DNA from 4 places in the Bacillus sp. AMCV2 genome. Region 3 is predicted to be linked to each of the others. Evidence: riboswitches for the same ligand, from Rfam matches in the RefSeq annotation. Region 3 holds a riboswitch; each other region holds the start of a gene.
What was found. A riboswitch is a leader RNA that binds a small molecule or an ion and turns the genes downstream of it on or off. The one in region 3 is predicted to bind S-adenosylmethionine.

Region 1: another riboswitch for S-adenosylmethionine. It lies ahead of AC0OMA_RS10255 (2-hydroxyacid dehydrogenase); the one in region 3 lies ahead of AC0OMA_RS19905 (5-methyltetrahydropteroyltriglutamate--homocysteine S-methyltransferase).
Region 2: another riboswitch for S-adenosylmethionine. It lies ahead of AC0OMA_RS06165 (bifunctional homocysteine S-methyltransferase/methylenetetrahydrofolate reductase); the one in region 3 lies ahead of AC0OMA_RS19905 (5-methyltetrahydropteroyltriglutamate--homocysteine S-methyltransferase).
Region 4: another riboswitch for S-adenosylmethionine. It lies ahead of mtnK (S-methyl-5-thioribose kinase); the one in region 3 lies ahead of AC0OMA_RS19905 (5-methyltetrahydropteroyltriglutamate--homocysteine S-methyltransferase).

The regions. Positions count from the first base shown of each region.
Region 1 covers NZ_JBVYIB010000002.1:2,035,121-2,038,479, forward strand. The annotation lists gene AC0OMA_RS10250 (FGGY-family carbohydrate kinase) at 1-362, opposite strand, end outside; gene AC0OMA_RS10255 (2-hydroxyacid dehydrogenase) at 380-1,414, opposite strand; SAM riboswitch class I at 1,498-1,589, opposite strand; gene AC0OMA_RS10260 (molybdopterin oxidoreductase family protein) at 1,737-3,359, shown strand, end outside.
Region 2 covers NZ_JBVYIB010000002.1:1,175,747-1,179,105, forward strand. The annotation lists gene AC0OMA_RS06165 (bifunctional homocysteine S-methyltransferase/methylenetetrahydrofolate reductase) at 1-1,544, opposite strand, end outside; SAM riboswitch class I at 1,634-1,751, opposite strand; gene AC0OMA_RS06170 (YajQ family cyclic di-GMP-binding protein) at 1,858-2,349, opposite strand; partial or broken gene AC0OMA_RS06175 (CvfB family protein) at 2,448-3,345, shown strand.
Region 3 covers NZ_JBVYIB010000002.1:3,859,083-3,862,441, forward strand. The annotation lists gene AC0OMA_RS19890 (hypothetical protein) at 20-148, shown strand; gene AC0OMA_RS19895 (hypothetical protein) at 447-701, shown strand; gene AC0OMA_RS19900 (LURP-one-related/scramblase family protein) at 829-1,317, shown strand; SAM riboswitch class I at 1,383-1,489, shown strand; gene AC0OMA_RS19905 (5-methyltetrahydropteroyltriglutamate--homocysteine S-methyltransferase) at 1,483-2,610, shown strand; SAM riboswitch class I at 2,679-2,785, shown strand; gene AC0OMA_RS19910 (5-methyltetrahydropteroyltriglutamate--homocysteine S-methyltransferase) at 2,863-3,359, shown strand, end outside.
Region 4 covers NZ_JBVYIB010000002.1:1,420,252-1,423,610, reverse strand. The annotation lists gene mtnE (methionine-glutamine aminotransferase) at 1-871, opposite strand, end outside; gene AC0OMA_RS07560 (carbon-nitrogen family hydrolase) at 966-1,745, shown strand; SAM riboswitch class I at 1,829-1,985, shown strand; gene mtnK (S-methyl-5-thioribose kinase) at 2,078-3,271, shown strand; gene mtnA (S-methyl-5-thioribose-1-phosphate isomerase) at 3,279-3,359, shown strand, end outside.

The DNA.
Region 1 (3,359 bases), 1.8 Mb from region 3:
TATATCTCTTCCCGATCGGGAATGCTCGCCTCCCACTCTCGACCGCGATTATCGATGTTCGGCAACCCGAGAAAAGGATTGCCGTTTTGATCGATCAGAACAATTCCCTGTCTTTGGCTCGTCGATGTCAAACCAATGATGTCAATATCATGCGAACGGGATAGCGCACGTTTTGCCAAATTCATCACCTGCTTCCACAGCACCTGAGGAGAAAAATAACGGCTGTCCGGGTAAAGCGTCTCTGTGGAATACACAATGTCCTCCCGTTCAACTGTTAGAACACTGCCAGTTACACTCACGACCGCTACCCTCGCATTGCCTGTGCCAATATCAAAAACGAGATAGCCTTTTTGTTTTTTCATTCTCTTAGCCTCCTTTCTTATCCCCCTGTTTTCAGTTCGTCCTTGTTATACACTGTCGGAATATTAAGAGTTTTTTCACCCTTCCACTTTTTGAGGGCTTCATTCAGTATCGTCACGTGATGATCCTCCACTTCAAATGTTGCTCCAGCGAGATGCGGTGTTGCCAGAACATTAGGCAATGAAATCAATTCATAATCTGATTCCTCTGGAGGTTCATGATAAAAAACGTCTAATATCGCACCTCTGATTTTATGTTCTTTTAATACAGATAAAAGATCTTCACGGTTTACAACAACTGCTCTTGAAGTGTTGACGAAAATCGCACTCTCTTTCATCAGATCAAAATACTTCCGATCAATAAGTCCAAGTGTTTCCTCAGTACGAGGCAGATGGACAGAAACGATATCACTGTCTGAAAACACCGTTTTAAGAGATACTTTTTCATACAGCGGATGATCGTCTTGAATGTATGGATCGTAATACTTTATTTTACAGTCAAATGCAGTCAGCAGTTTTGCAATCCTTTGACCAACCGCCCCGAACCCAATCATGCCAACCGTTTTTCCTGATAATTCATTTCCTTTAAATTTGACATAAGCCTGTAGGTAATCACTGTCCCACTTTCCATCCTTCAGCCATTGATTCGAGACGCTGGTATGGCGGAGAAAGGTAATCACATTTCCAATAAACATTTCAGCAACGGCTTGTGCATTCCGCCCTGGTGTATAAAAAACAGGTATGCCTCTTTTTGAGGCAGCTGCCACATCCACATTGGAGGGCATTCCCCTGCAAACACCGGCAAATGAAAGTTCGGGAACAGAAGCAAATACGCTGTCTGTTACCTGATCAAGCTCAGTAATCAAGCCTGTCGCATTTGTTGCTTTTAGCAGCTGAATGAGTTCATCTTCCCGATATGCCCGGCCTTGTTCCTTCCAAGATTGATAAGCAACTGAGCCAAACAAGTTTTCTAGCTCTTTTCGTCCTTCTTCGTTGTACGGTGCTGTAACCAAAACCGTCATGGTGCAAAACATCCTTTTCATCGTATTTTTCATAAAAAAAATCTCTTTCCGAAGATGGAAAGAGATTCATATATAGGCGCGCTCTGTTACAGGCAGACGCCGGTATAAACCTTGCTTTCCTATCTTTCAAGCTGTCGCTTGCTGGAATTGGCACAATAATGTTGCCGAGGTTTCATAGGGCCAGTCCCTCCACCTCTCTGGATAGAAAATGTTGAGTATGTAATTTTCAGAATAAAGAATACGTTTATCATAAAGAAGTCTCATATTGATGTCAATCTCTTTTTTCAGAATTGACGTTATCATCGGAAATGTTATAATTCTTACAAAATATCTAACTAGAGAGAGGAACTGGGCCATGAAATCTTTTGCCACACAACAAAACGGCATTTTCAAATCCGTTTGCTCGCTGGACTGCCCGGACCAGTGCGGATTGTTAATACATAAAAAAGACGGGAAAATCGTAAAAGTGCAAGGAGACCCTGATCATCCTGTCACAGCTGGAAACATATGCAACAAAGTCCGGAATATGACGGAGCGCATCTATGATGAAAAGCGGCTGACTACACCGCTCAAACGAACAGGTGCGAAAGGCCAAGCGATATTTGAACCGATTTCCTGGGAAGAGGCAATCGATACGATCACCTCCCGCTGGAAACAGCTGATTGATGAAGAGGGAGCTGAAAGCATACTTCCTTACAGCTTTTACGGAAACATGGGGAAATTGACAGCTGAAGGAATGGACCGCCGCTTTTTTTACCGCATGGGGTCAAGCCAGCTTGAACGGACGATTTGCAGCAAAGCGGGATCTGAAGGCTATAAATATACAATGGGCATAAGCGCGGGAATCGATCCTGAGGAAACTATTCATACAAAACTATTTATTTTTTGGGGAATCAATGCGGTCAGCACAAACATGCACCAAATTACAATCGCCCAAAAAGCGCGAAAACAAGGTGCCAAAATTGTAGTGATCGATGTGCATAAAAATCAAACAGGACGTCTCGCAGATTGGTTTATTCCAATAAAGCCTGGAACCGACAGTGCACTTGCTCTTGGCATCATGCACATTTTATTTAAAGAAAACCTTCATGATGAAGCATTTCTGTCCGAGTACACGGTTGGCTATGAAGAGCTCCGTGAACACGTGAAACAATATGATCCTGAAAAGGTGTCGATGATCACCGGTGTCAGTACCAAAGATATTTACCGACTGGCAAAAATGTACGGGGAAACCTCCCCTTCTTTTATCAGAATCGGAAACGGACCCCAGCATCACGATAACGGCGGGATGATTGTAAGGACGATTGCCTGTCTTCCGGCGATCACCGGCCAATGGCTGCACACAGGGGGCGGCGCAATTAAGCATAACAGCGGAATTTTAGAATATAACACAAATGCCTTGCAGCGGCCCGACTTATTGCAAGGGCGCACACCGAGTTCGTTTAATATGAATCAGCTTGGCAAGGTGCTTTTGGAAACAGACCCGCCGATTCGCTCTCTTTTTATTTACGGAACAAACCCGGCCGTCGTTGCGCCGGAAGCAAACAAGGTCAGACAGGGCTTGCTGCGGGAAGACTTGTTTACTGTGGTTCATGATTTGTTTTTAACGGAAACGGCTGCATATGCGGACATTGTACTGCCTGCAACATCCGCTTTTGAAAATACTGATTTTTACACCTCCTACTGGCACCATTACATTCAGCTTCAGCAGCCGGTGATCAAGAGATATGGGGAAAGCAAGTCTAACACTGAGGTGTTCCGATTACTGGCTGAAGCAATGGGATTCACAGACCAGGAGCTTAAAGATTCAGATGAAGAATTAATCCGCCAGGCGCTTGACCATCCAGATAATCCGCATTTGGCAGAGATTGATTACGATGCACTTGCTAAGCATTCATTTATGAAAGCGAAACGCGAAAAGCCACTGTTTCCGGGCGAACTTCCAACGCCAAGCGGAAAAATAGAATTATATTCAGAA
Region 2 (3,359 bases), 2.7 Mb from region 3:
ATCGGCGTCTTCAGATGTTTTGTTTCATTATGGATATCGACAAGCTGCTGCTCGGAATAGACAGGCTGAGAAACAAAATAATCTGCGCCGCAATCTATTTTTTTCTCAAGCCGTTTTACCGCTTTATCCAGATGGCGGACGTTAGGATTAAATGCAGCAGCAACTGAGAAATTCGTTTTCTTGCCGAGCGGTTTTCCAGACAGAGACAGACCTTCATTGAATTGTTTGATCAGCCTGATTAAATCAAAAGATGTTAAATCATATACAGACGTCGCACCAGGAAAATCCCCGATTTTAGAAGGGTCACCTGTAATAGCAAGCACGTCATTCAGCCCTAACGTATCAAGGCCCATTAAATGTGACTGTAAGCCGATAATGTTACGGTCACGGCACGTAATATGGACAAGGGAACGCATATCGAGCTGCTGCTTGACAAGGGCGCCGCAGGCAACATTGCTGATCCGCGGGGTCGCCAGAGAATTGTCGGCGAGTGTCAGGGCATCGATTCCCGCTTCTTTTAATTCAGCCGCCGCCGATAGAAATTTGTCAAAGCTTAGTTTTTTTGGCGGGTCCAGTTCTACGATAATAGAGCGTTTTTTCGCCGCGATCTCATCCAGGCCGGGCTCGGTTCGCTCATGATGAACAGAAATGAATTCTTTCGCCCGGGTTTTGACTTCTTTTTCCGTAATCGGAGCCAGCCCGCCAACTGCTTCCGCCATCGCCCGGATGTGATTCGGCGTTGTGCCGCAGCAGCCGCCGATAATCCGCGCGCCTTGCTTACGGAATTCTGACGCGCTGTTTTGAAAATACGTGTCGTCTGTTTCATAGACGAGCCGTCCCTCTTCAAGCGAAGGAAGACTGCTGTTCGGATAAACGGATAAGAATACGTCATCAAAAATCGGCACTTCGCTGAGCGCTTCAATCATGTGATAAGGGCCGAGGCGGCAGTTAATGCCGACAATATCAGCTCCGAGATCCGCAATCGAGCGCAATGCGTCAGAAAGCGGCGTTCCGTCCTGCAATACGCCTTGCTCGTGCATGGAGACATTGAGCATAATCGGAAGATCAGTCTCTTTGCGCGCGATTTTCAGCACTTCACGGGCTTCTTCCAAATCATAATATGTTTCTAACAGCAAGCCATCCGGCTCTTCATGCAGCAGCAGGTACAGCTGCTCGCGGAAGCTGCGCTTAATTTCGTCAAGACTGTACGCGTTTTTATTAAATGTGCGTATGCCGCCCATCGTTCCAAGCACGTATGCATCGCCTGCTGAAGCCCGCGCGATCTTTACGGCTTCCTGATTCATTTTTTTGATGTCATCCTCAAGCCCGTGTCTGGATAATTTAATATAGTTGGCCCCGTACGTATTCGTTTGAATAATGTTGGCTCCCGCTTCAACGTACGCTTTATGTATGCGCTGAATTTCCTCCGGCTTTGAAATATTGAGCTCCTCAAAACACCTGTCAATGCCATAGGAGTAGAGGAGTGTCCCCATGGCGCCGTCACCGATTAACACCTGTCTTTGCAAATCTTCTAAAAGTCCCATTGTCTGCCTCCTTTATTCACATCAGCAAGGAAAAAAGAGAAATAAAAAAAGTCCTCTTAAGAAGAAGACTTTGTCAGTGATTTTGTCTCTTCTTATCTTCCAAGCTGTTCGAGCTTGCTGGATTTAGCACCTTGGTCATGGCTGATCGCCATTACACCGGTTGCTGAAGCTTCGTCGGGCCAGTCCCTCTGCTTCTCTTGATAAGAACGGATATGAAATTTTCGTGTCAGGAAGTGCCAAAAGATACCTGGCGTTTTTCCCTTTCTCCAAATTTACCGAAAATAAAGACAATAATCAATAGGAATCAGAAAATTTATCTGAAATTTATAAATTGAACGTCAATTGGCAGATCTGCTCCCCGCACAGCTGAGATAAGCTGCTGCAGGTCATCTTTGTTTTTTCCGGTGACACGCACTTGATCATCCTGCACCTGAGACTTTACTTTCAGTCCGGAGTTTTTGATGATCGTATTGATTTTTTTTGCGTTGTCCTTGTCAATGCCTTGAACAAGCTTTGCACGCTGGCGTACCGTTCCGCCTGACGCGTTTTCAACCTTGCCGTAATCAATGTTTTTTGTCGGTACGTTTCGTTTAATCAATTTGCTGACCAGCACATCTTTCAGCTGGCTTAATTTGAATTCGTCATCGGAAACGAGGACCAGCTCCTCTTTATCTAAAGAAATGTCGCTTTTGCTGCCTTTAAAGTCATATCGGGTACTGATTTCCTTCAGTGCGATTTGGATTGCGTTTTGCACTTCAGGCAATTCCACCTTGGATACAATATCAAATGAGCTTTCTTTTGCCATATGAAAACCTCCATAACATTTAACTTATGTGTTGATTATAGTAGAATAAAGAGAAACTTCCAACAGAACAAAGAATCAATTTGTGATGATTGGAAAAAATGTTAACAAAATCCGCAGAGGAATAAGCGGAACAGGAAGGACGATAGCATGAGACCAGGGCAGCAATTAACCTTGAGTATAGATCACCAAACCGACTTCGGTTACTTTTTAACCGATGGGGAAGATACGATTCTCTTACATAACAGTGAAATGACTGAGGATATCGAGGACAGAGACGAAGTAGAAGTCTTTATATACGTCGACCAGCAGGAAAGGCTTGCGGCCACGATGAAAATTCCGGTCATCAGCGCGGATGAATATGGCTGGGTTGAAGTGGTAGATAAAGTGGAAGATATGGGCGTTTTCGTTGATGTCGGTTTATCGAAGGACGCACTAGTCGCAACTGAGCATTTGCCCCCGTACGAAGATGTCTGGCCGCAAAAAGGGGACAAACTTTACTGTATGCTGAAGGTGACGAACCGGGGGCGCATGTTTGCGAAACCAGCGCCGGAAGATATCATCAGCGAACTGTTTACCGACGCTTCAGAAGATCTGATGAATAAAGAGCTGACAGGTACGGTGTACAGGCTGATCGCATCGGGTTCATTCGTGATCACGGATGACGGTATCCGCTGTTTTATTCACCCGTCAGAAAGAAAAGAGGAGCCAAGACTGGGTTCAAGAGTCACAGGACGGGTGATTCAAGTGAAAGAAGACGGTTCAGTAAACTTGTCGCTGCTACCGAGAAAACAGGATGCAATGTCAGTTGATGCTGAGTGCATTCTAACGTATATGAGAATGAGAAACGGTGCCATGCCGTACAGTGACAAAAGCCAGCCTGACGATATCAGAGAACGTTTTAATATGAGCAAAGCCGCCTTTAAACGCGCGCTGGGCCATTTGATGAAAAACGGAAAAGTGTATCAGGAAAATGGATGGACATACGAGAAAAAATAGCATGAAAACGGCTC
Region 3 (3,359 bases):
CAAATGAGGAGGAAAAACAATGACAAAACATGCAATCGCTGCAAAGAGTCTCTTGAAAAAATGGATCATTTCCAGGCCGCTTAACATGCAAAAGAAATCCAGCCCATTTCAAAAAATCAGAAAAATGTTCAAACGCTTCTTCAAATAAAACATTCAAATCCCCTAAATACAATCCGTATTCACCCGTACCGCCCAAATGCTCCGTAATTTGGGTTTTTTGTGTTCAATTCCGCAAAATAGGGTATAAACCAAACAAGCAAGAAAACAGCACCCAAAAACAGGTAATTAGAATTACATAAACTTAGGTTAAAAGTTATATAAAGGAATTTATTTTATCGTCGATAGTAACTATAGAACCAATCATCAACAAGAGCAAACAGCGTAATTCAAGACTATTTTCAGGTCATCAGGTTATACTGTTTTAGAGGGACAGTTTCTCGTTATTTATTGATTTAGAATTTTTTGAATACTTTTTGACTTTTTATCCGTACAATAGAGAGTACCAAAACTTTTTTTGGGAGGTATGTAATATGATCCTATTTATTATCATCGCATTATGCGGCTATCTTCTTTTTTCTTTCAGCAAGGACAATCGCCGCAAACCGCAAAAGACAAGCCCTCTGCCAGCAGCTGCACCTCATCACAACAACCTAATCGACCTTGACGCCATCCGCCAAAAACGCCGGATGCATCTTTCCTAATTCTATATTTCAAACGAAAAGGCTGCTGATCACGCAGCCTTTTAAAATTGTTTTGATTTAGAGCCTGAAACCTTTTCGCCACCTATCCGTAATTTCATACAAGGCAAACCCAAAGGAGACTTCAGCAATGATCGAGTTATTTATGAAACAAAAAATGTTCTCATTTAAAGATGCATTTCACATTTATGACCGGGATGAACAAGAAACATTCAAGGTGGAGGGACGTTTTTTCTCGTTAGGAGACTCATTACAAATGACAGATACATCCGGAAAAACGCTCGTTTCCATAGAACAAAAACTAATGTCTTTATTGCCGCGCTATGAGATTTCAATTGGCGGGAAAACAGTTTGTGAGGTAACGAAGAAAGTAACGTTTTTCAAACCGAAATTTGTGATTTCCGGGCTTAACTGGGAAATCGATGGTGATTTATGGAGGGATGAATTCCAGCTGACGGACGGGGAAAATGTCCGGATGTCAGTGAGCAAAAAGTGGCTCAGCTGGGGTGATTCCTATCACTTGCAGATTGCAAACGAGGAAGATGTTCTGATTTGCACTGCCATCGCTATCGTGCTTGATATGGTTTTATATAACGATGAAGATGAAAGTATTTTCTAAAAAGCATTGACAATTGATCCAAAAGTAATAATATTAAGATAATTGAAATCTGAATATGAAGTTGTACCTTATCAAGAGAGGTGGAGGGACTGGCCCTATGATACCCGGCAACCGCTGTTTCAAACAGAATGGTGCTAAATCCTTAAGAACATTGCGTTCTTGCAGATGAGGCGGAGATTTGATCGTTCAAGCTCTTCCTTCACAAAGGAAGAGCTTTTTACATGCTCAATATTCGGCAGTTTGCTTCGTTCCGTTCCGGTGAAGGAAGCCCGGCAAAAAAAAGCGACTGGTGAGATGACAGCGGAACAGCTTCGTGATATCGAAAATCAAGAGATCACCCGCATCGTGGAAAAACAAAAAGAAATCGGTCTCAACGTGGTAACAGACGGGGAATTCCGGCGTTCCTGGTGGCATTATGACTTCCTGGAAGGGCTTGACGGTGTGGAACCGTTCATCCCGGCTGAGGGGATTCAGTTCCATAACACAAAAACGAAAGCGCGCAGCATCAAAGTGACGGGAAAACTCGATTTTACGAGCCACCCAGCGCTTGCTGATTATCAATTTTTACATGAGATTGCCGGTAACGCGACGCCAAAATTGACCATTCCCAGCCCAAATATGCTGTTTTTTGGCGAAAAGGCGGATAAAGGGATTTATGACGATCAAGAGGAATACTTTCATGATCTGGCCCAAGCGTACAAAAAAGCAATCAAAGCCTTCTATGATGCTGGCTGTCGTTATCTCCAGCTTGATGATACGTCATGGTCTCTCTTCTTTGAGGAAAAAGGCAGAGAGGTTGTCCGGGCGCTCGGCGGTGATCCAGAAACATTGCCAGCCATATTTGCCAAAACAATTAACGATGCCGTCGCAGACCGGCCTGACGATTTAACGATCACAATGCACATTTGCCGCGGCAACTTCCGCTCAACCTGGGCGGCATCAGGAGGGTACGACGCTGTAGCGGAAACGATTTTGGACGGCTTAAACCTTGACGGCCTTTTCTTGGAATACGATGATGACCGCTCAGGAAATTTTGATCCGCTCCGTTTTGTGAAACGCAAGGATCTGCAAATTGTGCTCGGCTTGATCACATCGAAATACGGCGAGCTTGAAAATCCTGAGGATGTGAAACGCCGCATCAATGAAGCCGCGCGTTTTGTCAGCTTGGACCAGCTATGCCTGAGCCCGCAGTGCGGTTTCGCCTCTACAGAAGAAGGCAACCTTCTGACAGAGGAGCAGCAATGGGCAAAGCTTCGCCATGTCATCGACATTGCCAACGATGTGTGGAGATAATCTATCATTGACAGAAATAGAAAATGTGTGAATAATAGATACTATCAGAAAATTTCATAAAAAGGTTTTCCTTATCAAGAGAGGTGGAGGGACTGGCCCTGCGATACCCGGCAACCGCTGTTTAACAGAATGGTGCTAAATCCTTTAGAGCAATGATTGCTCTTGAAGATAAGGTTGAGATTGTCACGCAAGCTCTTCCTTATCCAAAGGAAGAGCTTTTTTATATTTGAATGGAAAGAAGGAATGGACAACATGTCACAACAAACAACACCCGCAGAACAAAAATCACTTCAAAGAAAAAAACCGCCGTTTCGCGCGGATCAAGTCGGAAGCCTGTTGAGATCTGAGCCCGTCAAAAAAGCGCGGCTGCAAAAAGCGGCCGGCGAAATGACGGCTGAACAGCTTCGCCAAATTGAAAACGATGAAATCATCCGCATTGTGGAAAAACAGAAGGAAATCGGCCTGAACGTCGTGACAGACGGGGAATTCCGCAGAGCATGGTGGCACTTTGATTTCCTGGAAAACTTAGATGGCGTTGAGCCGTTTACTCCTGAGCACGGAATCCAATTCCATAACGTACAGACAAAAGCACGCGGCATTAAAGTCACAGGTGATATCGACTTTTCAACTCACCCAATGCTTGAAGATTATTCATTTCTCCATAGCATTGCCGGTGACGCGACGCCAAAGATGACGATTCCAAGCCCGAATATGCTGTTTTTCCGCGGAAAACTGGAAAAGGATGCGTA
Region 4 (3,359 bases), 2.4 Mb from region 3:
ACGTCTGATCGGCTAACAGTGCCTCTGCTGCAGCCTCCTGAGTCGCTCTGAAAAGACTGACAAACATATGGTCTTGATAAAGATTGATCGCTTCAATGACCGAAGCGTTTCCGACGGCAAAGCCAACCCGCCATCCTGCCATGTTATACGTTTTTGACAGCGTGTAAATTTCAATTCCGATATCCTTCGCACCTTCAGTCTGCAAAAAGCTTAAAGGCTTGCAGCCGTCAAATCCTACAGCGCCGTAAGCAAAATCGTGAACGACGCAGATTCCGTTTTCAGTCGCAAAACGCACGGTATCTTCAAAGAACTCGGAAGTAGCAACAGCTCCGGTCGGATTATTCGGATAATTTAAATACATCAATTTCGCCTGTTCCCTTGCTTCAGCGGCTATGCTGCTGTAATCAGGGAGAAACGCCCTGTCCTTTACGAGCGGCATCATTTCCATCTTCGCTTTTGCAAGTGTGACACCCGACCAGTAATCAGGATAACCCGGATCGGGAACCAAAATCGTATCACCGGGATTCAACAAGCATTGCGGGAGCTCGACTAGACCGGCTTTTCCGCCGAATAATACAGCGACTTCGGTTTCCGGATCCAGATCAATGCCGTATTCTCTTTTGTAAAATGCAGCAGCCGCTGACTTCAGACGGTATGAGCCGCGAAAAGACGAATATTTATGATTCTCAGGATCAGCAACAGCTCGTTTCATCTCCTCGACAATATGTTCAGGAGTCGGCTGATCTGGATTTCCCTGTCCTAGATTGATAACGTCATGTCCTTCTGCGAGCTTTCGGTTCACTTTCTGCACCAGAGAAGCGAAGAATTGTTTAGGCAATTCCTTCAATACATGAGACTGTTCAAATTTCATCTATTCTCACCTTCTAAAAAAATCTTGAAATGATAGTCCATCATCATATATGGTTAAATGAAAAAAGTAAAGAAAAATTTGGGGTGTTAAAAAGATGAAATGGACGATATCTTGTCTTCAATTTGATATTTCATACGGAAAACCTTCGGAAAATATAAAAAAAGCTGAATTTTTCATCGAAAAAGAAAGCAAACATGCTGATGTTCTTGTTCTGCCTGAATTATGGACGACCGGATATGATCTGGCCAATCTTGATGAACTCGCTGACGAAGACGGCCGCTCCGCTCAGAGCTGGCTGAAGAAAACGGCAAAAAAACATGGTGTTCATATTGTCGCCGGATCGGTCGCTGTCAGGGAGAATTCTGATGTTTATAATACAATGTACATCGCGGATAAGGAAGGGCAAATCATTAAAGAGTACAGAAAAGCCCATCTTTTTCAGCTGATGGATGAGCATCTGTATTTATCAGCCGGTTCCGAAGACGGATACTTTGAGCTTGACGGCGTCAAAAGCTCAGGATTGATCTGTTACGATATCCGTTTTCCGGAATGGATCAGAAAACATACGACAAAAGGCGCCAACGTGCTGTTTATTTCTGCGGAATGGCCTCTTCCCCGCCTTGATCATTGGAAAAGCCTGCTTATTGCGCGGGCCATTGAAAACCAATGCTTTGTCGCAGCCTGCAATTGTACCGGTTCAAATCCGGATAATGAATTTGCAGGTCATAGTCTGATTATTGATCCATGGGGGCGTGTACTTGCTGAAGGCGGCCGGGAAGAAGGCATAGTCCGAGCGGAAATTGACCTTCAAGAAAGCGCAGAAGTTCGGGAGAGCATTCCTGTTTTCGATGATATCAGAAAAGATTTATATTAAAAAATATATTGACAACTAACTAAATTACCTGTTACCATGTTCATCAACTGATAAATTAGAATTGTCAAACAAGTGAATATATTCTCTTATCGAGAGTTGGGCGAGGGATTTGGCCTTTTGACCCCAACAGCAACCGACCGTAATTCCATTGTGAAATGGGGCGCATCTTTTTCGCGCCGAGACGCTAGTCTCTTAAGGCACGGTGCTAATTCCATTCAGATCTGATCTGAGAGATAAGAGAGGCGGACATAGATGTTAAGCCTCCTTCTCTCTGAGAAGGAGGCTTTTTTACGGCCACATATTAAGTGATTACATAATTGGAGGTTATGATGATGGGAGTCACAAAAACACCTTTATACGAAACGTTAAATGAAAGCTCCGCTGTGGCGTTGGCGGTGAAGCTTGGCCTTTTTCCAAGCAAAAGCACGCTGACATGCCAGGAGATCGGAGACGGCAACTTAAATTACGTTTTTCATATTTATGATCAAGAACATGACAGGGCATTGATCATTAAACAGGCGGTTCCGTATGCAAAAGTGGTGGGAGAAAGCTGGCCGCTGACAATCGACCGTGCAAGAATCGAAAGCAGCGCTCTCATCCGTCAGGGCGAGCATGTGCCTCACCTGGTTCCAAGAGTGTTTTATTCTGATACGGAAATGGCGGTTACCGTCATGGAGGATCTCTCTCACCTCAAGATCGCAAGAAAAGGACTCATTGAGGGTGAAAACTATCCTCATCTGTCACAGCACATCGGTGAATTTTTAGGAAAAACACTTTTCTACTCATCAGATTACGCGCTTGAACCTAAGGTGAAAAAACAGCTTGTTAAACAGTTTACAAATCCAGAGCTATGCGACATTACGGAAAGACTTGTTTTTACAGATCCTTTCTTCGACCATGACACAAATGATTTTGAAGAAGAGCTCCGTCCTTTTGTCGAAAAGCTTTGGAATAATGACAGCGTTAAAATCGAAGCCGCTAAGCTGAAAAAGTCATTTTTAACGTCTGCAGAAACGTTGATTCATGGTGATTTGCATACAGGAAGCATTTTCGCAAGTGAACACGAAACAAAGGTGATTGATCCTGAGTTTGCTTTTTACGGACCGATCGGCTTTGATGTAGGGCAATTTATCGCCAACTTATTTTTGAACGCACTCAGCCGTGACGGGGCTGACAGAGAGCCGTTATATGAACATGTCAACCAGGTCTGGGAAACGTTTGAAGAGACGTTTAGTGAAGCCTGGCAGAAGGACAGTCTGGATGTTTACGCCAACATCGACGGTTACCTCACTGATACGCTCAGCCATATTTTTGAAGAAGCAATCGGATTTGCGGGCTGTGAGCTGATACGACGCACGATCGGCCTTGCCCATGTAGCTGACCTGGATACGATCGTGCCGTTTGATAAACGAATCGGCAGAAAACGCCTGGCGCTCGAAACCGGCACAGCCTTTATCGAAAAACGTTCGGAATTCAAAACGATAACAGATGTTATTGAATTATTTAAGTTACTTGTAAAGGAATGATCCATTCATGACCCATTCATTTGCTGTTCCACGTTCTGTTGAATGGAAAGAAACAGCTATTACCATTTTAAATCAGCAAAAGCTTCCT